DNA from 4 places in the Thalassolituus sp. genome. Region 3 is predicted to be linked to each of the others. Evidence: predicted binding sites of a transcription regulator. Region 3 holds the regulator's gene; each other region holds the start of a gene.

Region 1 (5,137 bases), on a different contig from region 3:
CTGCTCGGGCCTTGAAACTGGAGAGTCAGTCGCTTTTTTCCAAGGGCATTACAGTATTACCAACTGGAACCGTCACCGTCGGATTGGAAAACGTACGCGAATAACGCTTGACCACCTCATGGCGTCTTCAGCGATTCCAATGATATTTCCTGCGGTTAAATTACACGGCGAATATTTTGCCGATGGCGCAGTTCGCCAGCTTGCGCCGATCAGCCCTGCACTTCATCTGGGTGCAGAGAAAGTTATGGTGATTGGTGTTTCGGGTATCGCCCATAAGCGTAAAGATCACGTGAAACCTCCGGCGGCTTATCCAAGCCCGGCGAAGGTCATGGGTCATATGTTAAATGCCGCTTTCCTCGACAGTATGGAAACCGATGTCGAGCGCCTGCGCCGTATTAACCGGACTCTGACCAGTATTCCTGAAGATGTTCGAAAGGAAGCAGGAATGGAGCTCAAACCCATTGAGTTACTGGAAATCAATCCAAGCCGTTCCATTGATCAGATTGCTGGCGAGCATGCTGCTGAAATTCCTAAAGCCCTGAAAATGACCTTGGGTGGCAGTGGTAACGCAGGCCAGAACGGATCAGGTATTCTCAGTTACTTGCTGTTTTCTAAAGGCTTCTGTAAAGCACTGATTGACCTCGGTTATAGCGATGCCATGCAACGCGCCGATGAAATTCGCGGATTTTTCTCAGATCATTTTGAGGAAGAAAAGTAATGAGCACTCCGAAACGAATTGTCGTACTGACTGGCGCGGGCATTTCAGCCGAATCAGGCATTAATACGTTCCGGGATAATGGCGGCCTGTGGGAAAACCACCGCCTCGAAGATGTAGCAACGCCAGAGGCCTTCGAGCGTGACCCCGCGCTGGTTCAGCGCTTCTACAACGGTCGCCGGGCGCAACTTGCTGACGTCAAACCCAACCCTGCTCACATTGCTCTTGCTGAATTCGAAAAGGAATTTGCCGGTGACTTTTTACTGGTGACACAGAATGTTGACCATCTGCATCATGAGGCTGGCTCACAGAACCTCATACATATGCATGGTGAACTGAAAAAATCGCGTTGCCTCACCACCGGGAAAATCCATAGTCAGCAGGCAGATATTGAAGCAACCAGCCTATGTGAATGCTGTGGTACCGCCAGCTTGAGACCACATATCGTCTGGTTCGGCGAAATGCCGTTATACATGGATGAAATCTATCAAGCGTTAGAGAAATGCGACCTGTTCATCAGTATCGGTACTTCTGGCAACGTCTACCCAGCAGCCGGATTTGTAGAGGTAGCTAACAGCGTTAATGCCAGAACGGTAGAAATAAACCTGGAGCCTTCACGTGGCGCCGATGCGTTTCAGGAAGCCTTACACGGCCCGGCCTCAGTTAAGGTCGCTGAGTTTCTATCTACAATCAGCTGAGGCTCTATCTACAATCAGCCGAGGCTCTATCTACAACCAGCTGAGGCTCCTGCTTACCCACCTCAAAGAATACAGGCATAAAAAAACCCGCCGAAGCGGGTTTTTTCAACAGTACTGAAAATCAGTCGTTGTTAGTCGAACCAATCTTATGGATCGACAGGTCAGCACCGTTGAACTCTTCTTCTTCGCTCAGGCGAATACCCGATACAGCCTTCACCAGACCGTACACGATAAAACCACCAATCAGAGCGACTGCGATACCAGCAACAGTACCAATCAGCTGTGACATCAGGCTGACGCCACCAAGGCCGCCCATTGCTTCTGTGCCGAAGATACCGCAGGCAATGCCGCCCCACGCGCCACACAGGCCGTGCAGAGGCCATACACCAAGTACGTCATCGAATTTAGGGAACTTGTTCTGAGCCAGAGTGAATACCCACACAAACAGCGCACCAGCAACACCACCGACCAGCAGAGCACCTATGGGATGCAGAACGTCTGAACCCGCACACACAGCAACCAGACCTGCCAGAGGACCGTTGTGGATAAAGCCCGGGTCATTGCGACCAACGATCATTGCAACAACAACACCGCCAACCATCGCCATCAGGCTGTTAACAGCAACCAGACCTGAAATGCCATCCAGCGTTTGCGCTGACATCACGTTAAAGCCAAACCAGCCAACAGTCAGAATCCACGCGCCCATAGCCAACCACGGAATGTTTGATGGCGCGAACGCGGTGACTTTACCGTCACGGTAACGGCCACGACGAGCGCCCAGCAGGAAGACAGCTGCAAAGGCAATCCAGCCACCAACACCGTGCACAACGACTGAGCCTGCGAAATCGTGGAAGCCAGCACCGTACGTTTCTTCTAACCATGCTTGCAGGCTGAAACCAAAAACGGCATTCCCGTTCCAGATGATGCCTTCAAAAAATGGATATACGAATGCAACCGTCAGGGCAGAAGCAATCAGAATTGGGTAAAACTTCGCACGCTCAGCAATACCACCAGAAATAATGGCTGGAATTGCCGCCGCAAAGGTCAGCAGGAAGAAGAACTTCACCAGCTCATAGCCATTGTTTTCAGTCAGCTCCGCAGCACTGGCGAAGAAATCCATGCCGTAGGCTACCTGATAACCGATGAAGAAATAGGCAATGGTTGAGATACCGAAATCAGTAATGATTTTTACCAGAGCATTTACCTGGTTCTTATGACGTACTGTACCGACCTCTAGAAATGCGAAGCCCGCGTGCATCGCCAGTACCATGATGGCACCCAGCAGAATAAACATTGTGTTCGCGCTGTACATAAGAGTTTCGACAGCGGAGTTGATACCTGTGATATCCACGAGTTGTCCTCTGATAGTTCGTTAAATGTGTATTTGGCGCGGCGCACTCTAGCGGTGCCCTTTGCGCAACATCAGGGCAAAAGCCCATTAGAATCCTTCGATAGGGGAACGTTTAAGCAGAAGGCGTGCCACTTTGTCCACTTTGCGACAATCGAGCAATAGAAAACGCACAACTATAGAGCTGACGTGCGCTAGCGTGATGCAGGAATTCGTACGCGAAAAGAATGATCAACCAAACCCACCCCAATATGGCACCAACATCTAACACAGAAAATGTGATTGCACTTCAATAGTGCATTCAATCTGCAGGCCACATCCCATCCATCATCATTGGATAGGCCACGGGCCTAAAATCAGTAAACTCGATGTCTCTGACTATCTCAAAATCACTCCAGAGCATCCGTGCTCCCTTCAACCACTGGGTCGAAGCAACGCGTTTATGAATCATCTGGAGTTCTTCAGACGTGGCTGGCCGTGCCGGGCCAGCTTTGCCGTAGAGCCGGACTCCGGGTTCCGAGGCAAAACGTCCTGTTAGCAGCGACTTAAGCCAGAACCAGCGCCCCACATTTACTGCCGACACGCAGACGCTTGGGTTCGAGTCTATGTTCTCACCCAATGACACTGCGTAGTGATCGAAGAAGAACCCTGTCTGATCATCACGGAGGAATACCGTGCCGACAGGGGTAATATGCGGAGTACCGTCAGGACAGACCGTCGCAATAGAGCAGTGCACTGCTGAGGTCTGCGACTGCTCTAACGTGCGTTTGATTTGTGGCCAGTTCGATTTTAATGACATGCTTTAACCCTCCCTGGTTAAGCTAAACTTAAAGTTTAATTGCCGTGCGAAATTTCAAAACACACATGAATATTCTGGCGACGTTCGAAGTCCTTAGGGATCGACTTGCCAGTCACATCCCGGATGCTGAACTCTGACAGGGCTTCACGGTCGAGGCTGAACTTACGCAGGTTGTTAGAGAAGATCAGTGTTCCGCCCGGTGCCAGCCGGTCCATCGCCATGCGGATCAGGTCAACGTGGTCACGCTGAATATCGAGTACGCCTTCCATACGCTTCGAGTTTGAAAAAGTCGGCGGGTCCATAAAGATAAGATCGTACTCGCCGGTGTCGTCTTTCAGCCACTGCAGGCAGTCGGCCTGAATAAAACTGTGCCCGTCCGGGTTCAGATCATTAGCACGGAAATTATCACGCCCCCAGTTGAGGTAAGTCCGCGACATGTCCACACTGGTCGTCTTTGCCCCGGCTACCGCGGCATGCAGCGACGCGGTCGCCGTATAGCAGAACAGGTTAAGGAAACGCTTACCGCCCGCCTGTTTCGCGATATGCAGACGTGTCGGCCGGTGATCAAGGAACAAGCCTGTATCGAGATAGTCACGAAGATTCACCAGCACATTCACCTGCCCTTCGCGGACGCTCATGGTGCGCTTTTCATCGCTCTGCTTTTCGTACTGACGTTTACCACTCTGACGTTCACGACGCTTAAGAACAATCTGCTCCGCAGGTACGCCAGTGACTTCAGGTAAGGCTGCCAGAACATCCAGCAGACGTTTCTCGGCGACCTGAGGGTCAATCGATTTAGGCGGCACGTATTCCTGAACGTGGAGCCAGTCTTCGTAGCGATCGACCGCCACCGCGTATTCCGGAATATCCGCATCGTAAATGCGGTAACAATGAACGTTCTCGCGGTTTGCCCACTTACCGAGGTTCTTCATGTTCTTCTTCAAACGATTGGCAAACGCCTCTACCGGGCCACGAATGGCCGTTGGCTGCGGTCGAGAGGAACGTTCATCAGCGGCGCCGAAGACCAACAGCTTGGTTTCGATTTTGCCGTTCATAAACTTATATTGTTTATCAAGAGGACGACGGATAGCGCGGGCCAGGTCCGTATTGCCGGTAAAGATAGCAACACGCCACTCAGGTAATTTCATCGTGGCATCATGCAGTTGCTGATACAGAGGCGCCAGCTGAGGTAGTTCGCTCAGGCGCTCACCATAAGGCGGGTTAGAAATCACCATACCGCCCTGCTGTATCACCTCTTTCTGCACGCGCAGATCGTTAATATCGCGGCGCTCCAGATGCACCTTGCCAGCCAGACCTGAACGCTCCAGGTTCTTGTTTGCCGCATTCAGCTGCTCAGAATCAATATCAAAGCCATACAGACGGTTCTTCATAGCATTGATGTCATCGGTACGACGCTGGCGCGCTTCATCAACCAGCTTCATCCAGAGCTTACGCTCATGACTCTTCCAGCGATCGAAACCCCAACCCTGTCGGTTAAGCCCTGGTGCAACATCTGCGGCCATGAGCCCGGCTTCAATCAGCAAGGTGCCGGAGCCACACATAGGATCAACGAGGGT
Region 2 (5,137 bases), on a different contig from region 3:
GTGTTCAGGAATACGTTAGCTACTTCGTTAGCAACCGCGATACCACCCAGTTTCAGAGTAGAACCACCGTTGAAGCCGAACCAACCCATCCACAGGATGAACATACCCAGGGTAGCCAGTGGCAGGTTAGCACCAGGAATAGCGCGAACTTCACCGTTAGGACCGTATTTACCCTTACGTGCACCCAGCAGCAGAACACCAGCCAGAGCTGCAGCAGCACCCGCCATGTGAACGATACCTGAACCTGCATAGTCAGAGTAGCTCAGCTCGTACAGACCGAATACAGAGTCACCGTTCCAGGTCCATGCGCCTTCCATTGGGTAGATGAAACCAGTCATCACAACAGCGAACGCCAGGAAAGCCCACAGCTTCATACGCTCAGCAACCGCACCAGATACGATAGACATTGCAGTTGCTACAAACACAACCTGGAAGAAGAAGTCAGAAGCACCGGCGTATTCGCCCATGTCACCGAAGCCTGATTCGTTAGAAGCGGCCAGAACACCTGCGATTGCAGCGTCGTCCATACCAGCAACAGTCGTTACACCAGACAGGAAGTAACCGCCGCCGTACATCAGTTCATAACCACAGATCAGGTACATGGTGCACGAGATCGCGAACAGGGCGACGTTTTTGGTCAGAATTTCAGTGGTATTTTTAGAGCGGACCAGACCCGCTTCCAGCATGGCGAAACCTGCCGCCATCCACATTACCAGCGCGCCACACACCAGGAAATAAAAGGTGTCCATGGCGAACTGAAGTTCAAAAATATGATTAAGATTCGATTCCATTATAAGCCCCCCGCATCAGGCTCTGTTATGTAGTGGTCGGACGTCTTACAGCGCGTCTGCGCCAGTTTCGCCAGTACGGATACGAATAACCTGCTCGAGGCTGGTGACGAAAATTTTACCGTCGCCGATCTTGCCGGTGTTCGCAGCTTTGGTGATTGCTTCGATAACTTTTTCAGTCAGATCTTCAGCAACCGCTACTTCAATTTTTACTTTAGGCAGGAAGTCCACCACGTATTCAGCGCCACGGTACAGTTCAGTGTGGCCTTTCTGGCGACCGAAGCCTTTTACTTCAGTCACTGTGATGCCCTGAACACCGATCTCAGACAGTGATTCACGAACATCGTCAAGCTTAAACGGCTTAACAACAGCAGTAATGAGTTTCATAGAAAACCCCTTTCAATTTTTAGATAAGGTTACAGATAGCCCGTGCGGGGGCACGGGCTATTGTATGCTTTTTACATGTCGATAGGCAGGCTGTAAGAAACAACAAACTTCAGATCGTCGTCGTAAGAGTCTTCTTCGTCTTCAGCAACAACCTTGCTCGCAGTGAAAGACAGGTTGTCGTTGTATGCGTAGCTCAGGTCCAGGTGAGTGTAGCCAGCGTCTTCGCCTGCATCATCTTCAACCATAGTGATACCAGCCATTGCACTGAAAGCACCCATGCCGTAACCCAGCGTCAGGTAGCTATAGTCGTTAGGGTTGCTTGATACTGGGTAGTAGTAAGAGAAAGACGCACCTTCGTAACCAAGAGATACGATCAGCTCAGACAGATCAAAAGTGTTTCCGCTAGTGTCTTGCTCAGACTCCAGAACATCTGCAATGCCGTTACCATCTTCATCGGTAGTGTCTACGTAAGAGAAGTTACCCGCGCTTGGGTAAACGTAAGTCACAACAGATACGTCGTAGGAGAAACCTTCCATTTCACCACCGTAACCTACATACAGGTCGTATTCGTTTCCAGCTGCGCTATCACCGCTAGAAGTCCACATACCAGCGTAAGCACCACCAGATGAAAGCGTAATGTCACCAGATACGGCAGCATCACCGTTACCCAGGTCCTGGCCACGCCACAGGTACATGCTCGCAACTGCCGCAGATGCAGACACATCTACTTCAGCTTGAGCCAGTTGAGCACCAGTCAGACCTGTAGTCATTACACCAGCGAGAGCGATTGCTTTAGTCAGTTTTTTCATCGTTCTTTTTCCTATTACGGTTTTTTTAGCTGTTGATCTTTCAATTTGGTCGATATGGGCAATTCGCACCGATATCTTTCTGTCACTCGGTTATAGCAGGGTGTGTGCCAACTTTTGATACACCCTTTTAAATCAATAACTTAGTAAAAGTATGCGGACTTTTACAGTCATTGACGCAACCAAAAGAGGGCACGCAGCCAAAACCAGCACCCATTTATTGCACACCCTTCTGACGGTTTGCACTGTTTGGGTGCAGCATTTGAAATTATCCCCTTTGCCCTTTCTGGTACACTGCGCCAAAACCCTTCCGGAGGTAAATTATGAAACCCGATGCGATTAAGAGCCGGCTCGAAGAAATGCTGGAAAAGAGCCCGTTTGCCAGCCTGTCATCTGACCTGAAGCTGGCACTTCAGTCTCAACTGCAGAGCCTGATCACTAACGCCAACCTGGTGACCCGGGAAGAATTCGACGTGCAGGCAGAAGTTCTGCGTCGTACCAGTGCACGACTGGCGGAGCTTGAAGAGCGTGTTGCTAAGTTAGAAGCAGAGTGATCTTCTGATGCTTTGATTAAGCGGCCTGATGGCCGCTTTTTTGTTTTTGGCCGCTGATTCTGCGGGCCGCTGTGGTAGTAGCCGCTGGCGCGGGGTAACTTCTTTAGCTGCCGCTAAGGTCTGATGGCCAGTTGAGTTGCCGCTAGCGCGGGCTGGCTTTTTTGGCTGCCGCCAGGGCTTTAATGCCCTGTTTGGGGATTGCATCCCCGGGCGGGCAGCCCCTCCCCTGCTTCGCGCTTTCTGGGCCGTGTTTCCTTCACAGAACTTGAGAACCCTCGCAACGGGCCAATGCAGCATCCCTGCTGCCAGCCCCTTGCCCGGCATCCATGCCGGGGCCATGCGGGCTTCTCATCATTCTGCTCGGCGGCCCCAGAGGCGCAATTACCAGCCCGCGAAAGTATCTTTCTTAATTAGATAGGTTTAACTGCAACACAGCCTGGTGAGCAATATCCACCACACACTTTTACGGTAGGGCCAATCAGATTTTGAAATACGATATTGAGGGTAAAATTCTGCGCCTCTGGGGCCGCTGAAATTTACGCCAGCTTTGAAGGCAACGAGAGGCAGGATGCCGAACGAGGCTCCATACGGGCATGGGTGCCCGCCGGAGCCGGTTGCCGGAAAAGCCAGTAAATATCAGAACTAAGGCCCAGAAAGTGCGAAGCAGGGGAGGGGCTGCCCGCCCGGGGATGCAATCCCCAAACAGGGCAATAAAACCCTGGCGACAGCCAAAAAAGTCAGACCGCGCTAGCGGCTACAGAATCGGCGGCCACATAAACTAGCGGCTACTGTTAAATAGCCAGAAGCTCCTTCGCTTCCTCGGAGTGTTCAAGCTCTTCACCCGTCCCCTGACTCACTACTCTCCCCCGCTCAAGAATAATAAATTCATCAGCGAGTTCTTTGGCAAAATCGAGGTACTGTTCAACAAGAACAATCGCCATATCACCGCGATCACGAAGCAGTTTAATGACGCGACCAATGTCTTTAATAATCGATGGCTGAATACCCTCGGTTGGTTCATCAAGAATCAACATTTTCGGGCGTAATAACAGTGCTCGAGCAATCGCTAGCTGCTGTTGCTGACCACCCGAGAGGTCACCACCACGACGTTTGAGCATCTGCTGCAACACAGGAAAAAGCGAAAAGACTTCCGGGTCGATAAAACGCTGGGAGCGCGGCACCGCTGAAAACGCGGTCTGAAGATTTTCTTCTACCGTCAGCTGCGGAAAGATGTCCCGACCCTGGGGTACAAACGCAATCCCCTGTTTCGCGCGGTCATAGGGCGCGAGTTTTATAATGCTTTTTCCGTCCCAGGTGATATCACCCGACCCCGGTGCAAGGTGCCCGGCCAGTGATTTCATCAGGGTGGTTTTACCAACACCATTACGTCCCAGAACACAGGTCACTTTGCCCACGTCTGCGTTAAGGCTGACGTTGTAAAGCGCCTGACTAGCACCGTAAGAAACATTTAAATCCGTTACATTCAACATATCAGCGCCCCAGATACACTTCGATAACCTGCTGGTTATTCTTCACATTCGCCAGACTGCCTTCGGCGAGTACCGAGCCCTCGTGCAGTACCGTCACACGACAATCCAGGGCTTCAATAAAGTCCATGTCGTGCTCGACCACCATTAAAGAGTGTTTCTTTGAAAGCTCTTTAAACAGCTCAGCCGTTTTCATCGTTTCTTCGTCGGTCATTCCGGCAGCAGGTTCATCAATCAAGAGCAGTTCAGGCTCCTGACCTAACAACATGCCGATTTCAAGCCACTGTTTCTGGCCATGCGACAAGCTACCCGCGTCTTCGTAGAGGCGATCTTTCAGGTCAATCATGGATAGAATTTCGTCGATTTTATCCTGCTTTGCGCCCGTCAGTTTATGGGTCAGCGCCTGCCAGACTGAGCGACCACCTTTTAACGACATTTCGAGGTTTTCGAATACTGTCAGGCTCTCAATCACGCTTGGTTTCTGAAACTTACGACCAACGCCCATATTCGCTACCTGCGCTTCGTCGTAACGCGTCAGGTCGAGCTCATCATTAAACAGAATCGTCCCTTCGTCGGGGCGGGTCTTGCCTGTGATGACATCCATCATGGTAGTTTTACCGGCACCGTTCGGGCCGATAATTGCGCGCATTTCTCCTGGTTCGATAAAGAGCGACAGGGAGTTTAAAGCCTTGAAGCCATCAAAACTGACGCTCACACCATCCATATACAGAACAGTAGGCTGCTCGATATGTTTCGTTTTTGCGAGGCTCATGCATTACCCTCCGCTTCTTTGCTGGTCTTCTGATCGCTACTTTTTCCAGAGCTCGAACCTGTAGTGATTCCACTGTTACCACCACCGCCAGAAGACATAAATTTGTCTTTCATTTGTGCCCACAAACCAACGACACCTTTTGGCAGATACAGAGTCGTCAATACAAACAAACCACCCAGCATAAACAGCCACAGTTCGGCAAAAGCACCGGTAAAATAGGTCTTGGCGTAGTTCACCAGTACGGCCCCGATGACGGCGCCAAACAAGGTTCCACGACCACCGACGGCTACCCAGATAATCATCTCGATTGAATTAATCGGAGCAAACTCACCCGGATTGATAA
Region 3 (5,137 bases):
GGTCGTGTCGTTCGAACAGTTTGGCAACGTCTGTGTCCTGCATGGTGGCAGGGATCACCCGGGCGTCGGTGGTCATCACCTCACGCACGGTCTGGTTGGGATCGCTGACAAGAAGCTTGTTGATGGTCAGGATGCCAATAAATTCGTTGTTCCGGTTTACGACCAGAAGGTTATCCGTCATTTCTGGCAGCGTCGGGTGGCGACGCAGGTAACGCATAACAACTTCGAGCGTGATGTCAGGACGGATGGTCACCGTATCGGTGTTCATCAGACCACCGGCGCTGTCCTCCGGGTAGCCCAGTACCTGTTCAAGACGGGTACGGTCCTGCTGGTCCATCGCGTCGAGTACTTCCTGGGTAACGCGTTCAGGAAGTTGCTGCAGGATGTCGGCGACGTCATCGGCGTCGAGGTCTGAAGTGATGTCGACCAGTTCTTCGGCACTCAGGTCCGACAGGAAGTGTGCCTGCAGGTCTTCGCTTAAGTACTGGAGTACTTCACCTTCGAGTTCTTTGTCGACCAGATCCCAGAGCACTTTACGTGCTTTCGGCGGGGACGACTCGATCAGGTGAGCAATATCGGCAGGCGCGAGACCAGAATTCAGGATGCGCTCTACTTTATTCAGGGCACCACTTTCCAGGGCAGCATTAAGGCTGTGGAGTTTTGCTTTTGCCTTTTCTGTGTGCTGAGCCATGGCCGGAATCCGGAGTAAATCGGGTTAACTGATTCTAGCCTGATTGCTCGGTTGATACCACGAAAGTACTCGCAGTTTTGGGCCTAATCAGCTGTTTTAGCGGGGATAATCGTGAAATTTTCCTGAGGGCTATTCTTCTTCATCGAAGCGACGATCAATGAGATCGGTAATGGCATCGACGGCAGCTCCTTCGTCACTGCCTTCCGCAGTCAGAATCAGTTCAGTGCCTTTGCTGGCAGCCAGCATCATGACGGACATAATGCTTTTGCAGTCGACCATACGCCCGTCCTGGCCAATCTTAAGCTGGCTGGAGAATGCTGACGCAGTAGATACCAGTTTGGCCGCTGCGCGGGCATGCAGGCCGAGTTTATTTATTATAAGAACGTTTTTCTGGATCATACGGTGTCCGGATTATGGAGTAGGCAGGTTCGCTGCTCGTGCGAGTTCACGATGACGCACCTGGACGTTCGGGTATTTCATTCGGTATTCGGTGGCGAGTTGCTCAGCCAGATAAACGGATCTGTGCTGACCGCCGGTGCAACCAATGGCGATCGTCATATAGCTGCGGTTAGCTTCGATCAGACGGTCAGTCCATTGCCCCAGAAAGTCGCTGATCGATTTTCGCATTTCACCGACGACGTCATAGCTGTTCAGGAATAATTGTACTTCGCTGTCGAGGCCTGTGAGCTTGCGCAGGTCTTCACTCCAGTACGGATTGGGCAGATGGCGCACATCGAACACGTAGTCTGCGTCGGTGGGGATACCATGCTTAAATCCGAACGATTCAAATAATATCGACATTTCACCGTTGGGGCGGTCTGCAACCCGCAGGCGAATCATGCTGCGCAACTCGTGAACTGACATGTGCGTTGTATCTAATGTCAGATCCGCCATGTTGGCGAGCGGATCAAGGAGGTCTTTCTCCTGATCGATGGCTTCTGCAAGTGACAGCTCGTGGGTTGTCAGCGGGTGCTTGCGTCGTGTCGCACTGAATCGCTGTAGCAGAACTTTTTCAGAGGCGTCGAGATAAACCACATCAAGCTGATAGTGATCATTAGGCAGGTCGAGCAGTAGCTTCTCTATCGGCTCTTCTGTGGCCGAGAGATTGCGAGCATCAATACTGACCGCAACCCGGGTCAGCTTGTCATTGGCGTCAGCCTGACTGGCAAGGGCAGGCAGTAGCCCGATGGGCAGGTTGTCGATGCAATAGAATCCAAGATCTTCGAGCACGTGCAGCGCACTCGACTTCCCCGATCCTGATCTTCCGCTGATGACTACCAGGCGCATATTCGACTCCGTGATTACTACCGCTCTGCGATCGCTCGCTGGAAAAGACGTTTGGCGTCTGGCGCGTTGCGCAAAGCTTCGCGATATTCCGCCTGATTAAAGTTACTGGCGAGTGTCGCCAGTATCTGAAGGTGTTCGTCGGTTGCTTCCTCGGGGACTAACAAAGCAAATACGAGGTCGACCGGATTACCATCGATAGAATCATAGTCTATCGGGGTATTTAATCTCAGAAGAACGCCCAGCGCTTTCTGGCACTGCAACAACCGGCAGTGCGGGATGGCAATACCTTCTCCTATCCCTGTGCTTCCCATGCGCTCGCGTGCTAACAGGCGTTCGTAGATATCGTCTGCGGAGGCATCGCCGATTTCTTCAGCAACCAGAGATGAAAGTTGTTCTAACAGTTTTTTCTTACTGGAAACGGTCACGTCAATGACGGACCGTTCCGGTGTGAGGATATCCTCAATACTCAAAGACATGCTTCAGCCTTGACCGTGTTGGCGCGCGACCTGCTTCTCTTTGTGCTTAAGAACCTGACGGTCCAGTTTGTCGACCATCTGATCAATGGCGGTGTACATGTCTTCGTTTTCTGCTTTCGCGTGCAGGTCGTGACCTGTGATGTGTATCGTCCCTTCGGCCGTCTGGCGATCTTTAACGACGGTCAACGTGATCTGACCTGTGGTGATGCTGTCGCTATGGCGCGTAAGCTTCGACATTTTATCTTCAACGTGCGCCTGCATCGCTTCCGTTACTTCTACATGATGACCACTGATATTGATTTGCATGCCAAGTCTCCTGTGTCGCTGGCGGTAGGTGAATCAGAATCTGTTCACATTGATATAACAGACTCTAAATCAACTGCTTACGTTCATTCGATGGTGGTATCAGCATAGCCTCGCGGTATTTCGCTACCGTGCGCCGTGCCACTTTGATGCCCTTTTCACCGAGCATCGTTGCTATCTTGTTGTCACTGAGTGGCTTACGCGTGTTTTCGTCCGCGATCAGTTTCTTGATCATCGCCCGGATAGCCGTCGATGAACACTCTCCGCCGCTGTCGGTGCTGACGTGGCTGGAGAAAAAGTATTTAAGCTCAAAAATCCCACGTGGGGTATGCATGTATTTCTGGGTGGTTACCCGAGAGATCGTCGACTCATGCATACCTACGGCTTCGGCGATGTCATGGAGCACAAGTGGCTTCATGCCTTCATCACCTTCTTCAAAGAAGTCTATCTGGAATTCAACAATTTTGGTTGCGACTTTGAGCAGAGTGTCATTGCGACTTTGCAGACTTTTAATAAACCAGCGTGCTTCCTGCAGGTGATCTTTGAGGAAGGTATTGTCAGCACTGCTGTCTGAGCGGCGAATCAGTGATGCGTAGTCGGCATTCACCCGCAGCTTGGGCGCAATCTCTGGATTCAGCTCAACACGCCACTCGTCTCTGATCTGGCGGACGATGACGTCTGGAATAACGTACTCGGATTCTTCTGAGGCAATGCCTGCACCCGGCTTCGGGTTAAGCTCTTTGATCAGTCGCATGACTGACTTGAGGTCATCTTCCTTCAATTTTGTGCGGCGCATCAGTGACTGATAGTCGCGACTACCGAGCAGGTCAATGTGATCACGTATGATCAGCTGCGCTTCGGTGAGCCAGGGGGTGCCCTGAGGCAGTTGATGCAGTTGCAGAAGCAGGCATTCGCGGAGGTCGCGGCAGAAAACACCCGCCGGATCAAATTGTTGCAGGCGATGAAGAACTGCCATCACTTCTTCTTCTTCGATTTCGAGTGACGGGTCCATCGCTTCAATGACGTCTTCAACTGTCGTGTGAAGGTAGCCATCATCGTCTACACCATCAATCAGCATGGTCGCAACTTCGCGGTCAGCATCTGACATTGGGGTCAGGTTTAGCTGCCAGAGCAGGTGATCCTGCAGATTGTCGCTGGTGGCGTAGCGGGAATCGTAGTCAAAGTCTTCGTCTACCGGCCCGGAGCTTGATGCGACTCCGGCGCTGACCTGATAGGTATCTTCCCACTGGCTATCTACAGGCAGGTCATCGGGCAGTTTCTCGCTCGACCATTGCTCATCGAGAGATTCCTGGCCGCTCTGATCGTCGTAGGAATTGTCATCGTAGGAATTGTCGTAATCCTGATTGTCAGAGCTGCTCTCACGGTCTTCGCGGCTGTCTCTGTCGTTGTTATCGGAATCAGAACTGCGGGAATCGTTGTCGGACTCGTTGCCTGAGTCGCTGTTGTCATCAAACTCTTCGCTTTCCAGCATTGGGTTGGAATCCAGCGCTTCCTGAATTTCCTGCTGAAGGTCCAGCGTTGAAAGCTGGAGGAGGCGGATGGCCTGTTGCAGCTGAGGCGTCATCGTCAGCTGCTGGCCCATCTTAATCTGAAGGGATGTCTTCATATAACTCGGTAATTACGACCTGAAAATCGAACCATCTTTTTGTTTGATGCACCTAGCATTATAGGCAAAGTCCTTGTGTATGGAACCTATTTTGCTTACCAGAGTAAATAGATAACTCTACAGTACGTGACATCGGTCAGAGTTTCAAAGACGGAAATCGTCCCCAAGGTAGACTTCGCGCACCTGCTCATTGGCAAGCACATCTTCAGCCGTGCCTTCGGCGATAATGTGGCCACCACCAACGATAAAAGCCTTTTCGCAAATAGCGAGGGTCTCACGCACGTTGTGGTCGGTAATCAGTACGCCGATGCCCCGCGCCTTGAGCTGACGGATAATATCCATGATGTCCGAGACTGAGATCGGGTCTACACCAGCAAAGGGTTCGTCGAGCAGAATGAACGAGGGCTCTGCAGCCAGCGCTCTGGCAATTTCGACACGACGACGCTCACCGCCGGATAGCGCCATGCCGGCGCTTTCGCGGATGTGTTGAATATGAAATTCGTTCAGTAGCTGCTCGAGCTGTTCAGTTCGCTGCTGGCGATTGAGATCTTTACGGGTCTCAAGAATGGCCATGATGTTATCTGCAACACTGAGCTTGCGGAAAATCGACGCTTCCTGCGGCAGGTAACCGATGCCTTTGCGGGCACGGCCGTGCATTGGCAGGTGGCTGATGTCTTCGTCGTCGATCATGATGCGACCACGATCGGCTTGCACCAGGTTAACAATCATATAGAAACAGGTCGTTTTGCCGGC
Region 4 (5,137 bases), on a different contig from region 3:
GCTTTGACGATGTCGTCGAGCGTGACGCCAGGGCCGAACTTAAACATGCGGCTGTCGCCGCCATCATCGATGTTGATGTTAGTTTGCGGAACCACAACCGTCTCACCTTCAGCCAGCGCGTTGGGTTGTGCCACTTCGAAATCTTCGGTGATGGTGACGGTCAGACTACCGTGTGTCACGGCCACTGGTTCTATCTGTACTTTTTGCCCCATGACTATGGTGCCGGTACGGGAATTAATAATAATTTTCGCGCGCTCGGTGCCGGTTTCTATTTCAAGATTTTCGATCACCGACAGGTATGCGACGCGCTGACTTGTGTCTCGCGGAGCACTGACCCGGATACTGGTAGCGTCGAGTGCTTCGGCGGTGCCCGGCCCCAGTAGTTCGTTGATTTTATCGGTCATTGAGCGTGCTGTAGTAAAGTCGGGCTGGTCCAGGTTGAAGATCAGGCTGTCGCCACGACCGAAGCTGCTCGGTACTGCTTGTTCTACCGTTGCGCCGTTGGGGATACGGCCAACACTGGGAACGTTGACGGTAATACTTGAGCCGTCGTTGCCTTCGGCACCAAAACCACCGACGACGAGGTTACCCTGCGCAACCGCGTAAATGCCGCCATCAGCGCCTTTTAATGGGGTAAATAACAGTGAGCCGCCGCGCAGGCTTTTGGCATTGCCCAGTGACGATACTGTAACGTCGACCCGCTGGCCGGGTTTGGAGAACGGCGGCAGTTCAGCGGTAACGGATACCGCGGCGACGTTTTTCAGTTTCGGGTCGGTGCCTTGCGGTAAGGTGATCCCGAATTCGTTCATCATGTTGCGGAAGGTCTGTGTAGTAAACGGGGCTTTATCGCCCGTCCCGTCGAGACCAACCACCAGCCCGTAACCGATCAGTTGGTTTGAGCGCACGCCTGATATGCTGGTGATGTCTTTGATTCGCTCCGCGTGGGCCAGAGCTGGAATCGTGCTGACCAGCATTATGACGAGTAATTGACGCCAGTTTTTCATCATTTAATCCGTAGTTGCGCAGTTTTTGCCGTTACAGGAGCGTTTGGAAGGGAATGATGCGAAGGGTGTGCCAATTGGTTTGAAAGCTGTAGGAGGGAAGCTTCTTCCCGACACCGTTGAAGCCTGGAAGATATTCGGGGATATGATCCCCTCCTACAAACAGTTGTTCATCCCATCAAATGTCAAAACGGCCAGAGCGGTGACATAAAGATGCGGTCAGCCCAACCTTGCTTGGTGCTGTTGTTGAGGTTGCCTCGGCCACCGAATGAGATGCGGGCATCTGCGACTTTGCTTGAGGCTATGGTGTTTTCTGGTGTGATGTCTTGCGGACGGACCAGCCCCATGATGCGGATATATTCGTCGCCTTCGCTCAGGGTCAGCCATTTCTCACCGCGTATCTGTAGCACGCCATTGGGCAGTATATCTGAGACCGTCACACTGATCTGACCTGTCAGGCTGTTTGAGCGGTCAGCCTCACCTTTGCCCGAGAACTGACGGTCGTTGGTGGTTTCTGAATCCATGGTCAGGTTTTTCCAGCCGGGGACTGTCCCCATCAGGGACGGTACAGCCATGTTATTGTTCGATGACTTATCGGCCACGGTTTCCGCTGATTTCGACGATTGATATTCCTCGTCGAATATCACGGTAATGATGTCGCCGATCCGGTTAGCTTGCTGGTCGGTATATAGCCCTACGCTGTATCTTGGTTGAAACAGCGAACCGTCGTTGGTCGGCGGTGCTTCAAGGCTTTGTGCCGATACAGGAGCGTAGGCCGGATCATCCGGGAATACGTCGCGCTCTTGTTGAATACTGCTGCATGCGCTCAACAGACCAGTGCTTGTAAGTGCGATTAATGCGTTAACTAACAGGCGTTTCATATCACACCTCCATCAGGTGTTCTGTGTCAGGAACTGCAGCATCTGATCGGCTGCTGACACGACTTTTGAGTTCATTTCGTAGGCGCGCTGAACGGTGATCATTTTCACCAGCTCTTCAACCACTTCGACGTTGGAGTTTTCGAGTGCGCCCTGCACTACCCGACCAAAACCATCTTCACCCGGAACTCCACCCTGAGGAGCACCACTGGCTGCAGTTTCCAGGAAGAGGTTGCCACCGGCTGCCTGAAGGCCTGCTGGGTTAATAAAGTCGACCGTCTCAATCTGGCCTAGCTGCTGCGGATTCGGGTCACCGAACATGGTCGCCTGGACAATACCGTCTTCACTGATGGTAAGGTTGTTGGTCTGCTCAGGGATAACAATCTGCGGCTCCAACGGATAGCCATTGACGTTTACGACGGTGCCTTCGTTATTGATGTGGAAGGTACCGTCACGCGTATAACCGATATTGCCGTCAGGCATCTGAATCTGGAAAAAACCGCGACCGTTAACCGCGATATCCAGCGGCTGATCGGTAATTTCGAGCGAGCCGGTGGTAAATACTTTCTGGGTACCTGCGGTACGTACACCGGTACCGAGTTGCAAACCAGACGGCAGGCGACTGTCAGCTGAGCTGTTGGCCCCAGGCTGACGTTGAATCTGGTAGATCAGATCTTCGAATACCGGACGGTCTTTTTTAAAGCCGGTGGTCGCTACGTTGGCGAGGTTGTTTGATACGGTGGTCAGCGCGAGGTCTTGTGCTTCGAGCCCGGTCTTACTGACCCAGAGTGCGTTCATCATAGTGCTGACTCCTTATTGATTCGACATGATCTGTGTCGTGGCGGCTGCCAGCTCGTCGACACGTTTCATCATTTTCACCTGCATTTCATACTGACGGTTCAGCTGAATCAGGCTGGTAAGTTCGGTGACGGCATTGACGTTACTGCTTTCAGTAAAGCCACCAACAACGCTGACATTAAGGTCTGGCTGAGCCGGTGGGGTGCCCTCTTCACGAAAACGGAAAAGACCATCCTCGCCTTTTTCTAACGTTTCAGGATCTGGATTCACCAGCTTCAGCTGCACTGGTTCGGCGACGCCCGCAGGCACTTCACCGAGAGGCTGGATCGTAATAATTCCGGCCTTTGAGATATCGATTTTTTCGAATTCGGGTAATACCACAGGGCCGCCGTCACCAATGAGCTGACGACCACTGCCATTCACCAGTCGGCCCAGTGGATCAACACTGAGGTCTCCGGCGCGGGTATAGGCTTCCTGACCATCCGGGCCGACGACCGCAAACCAGCCTTTCCCTTCAATCGCGAGGTCCATGTTGCGACCCGTCTCGACCAGTGAGCCCATGCTCATATCGCTGGCGGGACGTTCGGTCATGGCGTACGCACGCGATGGGAAGTGTTCGCCGAACACGCCTTGCGCCCGGCTTTGGGTGTAATCAGAGCGGAAACCTGTGGTCGCAACATTGGCCAGGTTGTTGGCGTGTGCGGTTTGCCCGTAGGTGTTCTGTTTGGCCCCGGACATGGCGATGTAGAGTGCGCGGTCCATAGTGGTTGCCTTTCAATAGTTCAGTTACATGAAGTATTGCGAAGGCTGTGCCAACTCTGATTTTTCATTTTAAATCAATCAGTTAGATAAATTTCGGACGGATTTTGAGTGTCGATATGCCGGTGGTTGGGTGTGGAAACGGCAAGCGGTTGCCAGGGTGGCAACGATAGAAAGGAAATAATTTTGTTGTAGGAGCGCAACGCGGAGCTTGCGCGAAAGAAGCCCAAGCAGCATTCGCGCATAGCCAGACAAGCTGGCTGAAGCGCTCCTACAGGGTTACACGTTATCAGATATTCAGAATCGCCTGCGTTATCTGGTCGGTGGTTTCAATGGTCTTGGCGCTCGCCTGGAAGTTACGCTGGGCGATGATCAGGCCCACCAGCTCTTCTGACAGATCGACGTTTGAGTCTTCTAATGCAGATGACCGTATCTGGCCAAACGACGCCGTTCGCGGTGAGCCAATGGTCGGAATACCTGATTCAAAAGACTCAGCCCAGCCCGTGTCGCCGACTGGTGTCAGGCCTTCCGGGTTACGGAAGTTGGCCATGGCCACCTGCCCCAGTGTCTGTGCCTGACCGTTGGTGAATCGGGCGAAGATGATACCTTCTTCATCCACTTCGAGGCCGGTCAGTCGACCTGTTGCATAGCCGTTCTGGTTTACTTCGTTCACCGAGAACTCGCTACCAAACTGGGTCGAACCATTAAGACTGATCTGGAAGTTTGAGTTTGTGGGTGGATCGCTCAGGGGCAAGCCACCTTCCAGTACGTTTGTTGATGTCAGAGCCCCTGTCGAATCGCCATTTTCGTCCACTGGGTCCCAGTTGGTGATGTAGATATCGCCGGTCGCGACTTCGTCTAATGTCCCGTCCTGGTTGAAGAAGAGTTCAAACCGTGAACGCGTCGGGTCCAGGTTTTCCGGAAATGGCAGTGAAGGATCAGGGTCGCCAATGTCGTTACCATCAATCAAGACGTACATAGCCCAGACGTTCTGCTCGTTCGGACGTGTTGGGTCCAGCGGCTCTTTCACAAAGTACTGAGTCATCACATGGGAGTTACCCAGGCTGTCGTAGATGGTGGTCGATGTTGCGTGGTTGTAGGTTTCCTGATTATCTGGGTCGAATGAGTTCAGAGTGAAGTCTGAGTATTCGTCATCGGTCAATGCACCAAAGATACCCGATATGACTGGCTGAGGATCACGTAATACGTAGTTTTCATTGAGAATGAAATTCACGGTGCCGCCTACCGCTGCAGCCACATCAGCCGCCGTGGTGCCACCCAATACCACTGGGCCAGTTCCGGATGCACCCTGAACTACCAGTGAGTCTGTTACGACAGGACTATCAATCGAGACTTTGATATCACGGCCAATTTCGTTAGTGATGACCAGATCCCCGGCATCACTGACTTCTGCACGGAAGCCCGGCAACGTCGTTGCACGGTAAGCATTGATCTCTTCTGCGAGTTCTTCGAGGCTGGTTGATTCCAGAATTTGACCGTTCAGGGTCAGAGACATGTCATTACCCGGGGTGTTGTAGCCAGAAGATGGAATCGTCATTACCGTTTCAGCGGAGGCGGTTACCCCTGGCTGCTGATTGAATAGCGAGACGATTTCGTTGGCTTCGGCATGCTCAGGAATAACAATTTCTGTTTCCTGGCCGTCTGGATCAATCAGAGTGACACGTTGCTCTGGGTACTCGT

Evidence for each region. The regulator sigma-54, encoded in region 3, starts transcription at its own class of promoters, with help from an activator protein. The targets are predictions, from matches to a motif close to TGGCACNNNNNTTGCTNT.
Region 1: AC5E51_RS12070 (ammonium transporter) is a predicted target of sigma-54. The motif match lies at 2,878-2,895, and genes of this name have one in related genera.
Region 2: AC5E51_RS07790 (TorF family putative porin) is a predicted target of sigma-54. The motif match lies at 2,077-2,094, and genes of this name have one in related genera.
Region 4: AC5E51_RS02980 (flagellar basal body rod protein FlgF) is a predicted target of sigma-54. The motif match lies at 3,475-3,492, and genes of this name have one in related genera.

What each region holds. Positions count from the first base shown of each region.
Region 1 is NZ_CFHJLR010000016.1:48,226-53,362, reverse strand. It holds gene AC5E51_RS12080 (patatin-like phospholipase family protein) at 1-718, shown strand, start outside; gene cobB (Sir2 family NAD+-dependent deacetylase) at 718-1,413, shown strand; gene AC5E51_RS12070 (ammonium transporter) at 1,535-2,758, opposite strand; gene AC5E51_RS12065 (pyridoxamine 5'-phosphate oxidase family protein) at 3,063-3,560, opposite strand; gene rlmKL (bifunctional 23S rRNA (guanine(2069)-N(7))-methyltransferase RlmK/23S rRNA (guanine(2445)-N(2))-methyltransferase RlmL) at 3,596-5,137, opposite strand, start outside.
Region 2 is NZ_CFHJLR010000008.1:77,254-82,390, reverse strand. It holds gene AC5E51_RS07800 (ammonium transporter) at 1-791, opposite strand, end outside; gene glnK (P-II family nitrogen regulator) at 837-1,175, opposite strand; gene AC5E51_RS07790 (TorF family putative porin) at 1,247-1,984, opposite strand; gene AC5E51_RS07785 (accessory factor UbiK family protein) at 2,305-2,535, shown strand; gene urtE (urea ABC transporter ATP-binding subunit UrtE) at 3,327-4,025, opposite strand; gene urtD (urea ABC transporter ATP-binding protein UrtD) at 4,027-4,794, opposite strand; gene urtC (urea ABC transporter permease subunit UrtC) at 4,791-5,137, opposite strand, start outside.
Region 3 is NZ_CFHJLR010000015.1:37,226-42,362, reverse strand. It holds gene mgtE (magnesium transporter) at 1-691, opposite strand, end outside; gene AC5E51_RS11630 (HPr family phosphocarrier protein) at 821-1,090, opposite strand; gene rapZ (RNase adapter RapZ) at 1,103-1,978, opposite strand; gene ptsN (PTS IIA-like nitrogen regulatory protein PtsN) at 1,996-2,454, opposite strand; gene hpf (ribosome hibernation-promoting factor, HPF/YfiA family) at 2,458-2,760, opposite strand; gene AC5E51_RS11610 (RNA polymerase factor sigma-54) at 2,825-4,384, opposite strand; gene lptB (LPS export ABC transporter ATP-binding protein) at 4,529-5,137, opposite strand, start outside.
Region 4 is NZ_CFHJLR010000003.1:69,847-74,983, forward strand. It holds gene AC5E51_RS02965 (flagellar basal body P-ring protein FlgI) at 1-1,004, opposite strand, end outside; gene flgH (flagellar basal body L-ring protein FlgH) at 1,187-1,882, opposite strand; gene flgG (flagellar basal-body rod protein FlgG) at 1,895-2,680, opposite strand; gene AC5E51_RS02980 (flagellar basal body rod protein FlgF) at 2,693-3,439, opposite strand; gene AC5E51_RS02985 (flagellar hook-basal body complex protein) at 3,726-5,137, opposite strand, start outside.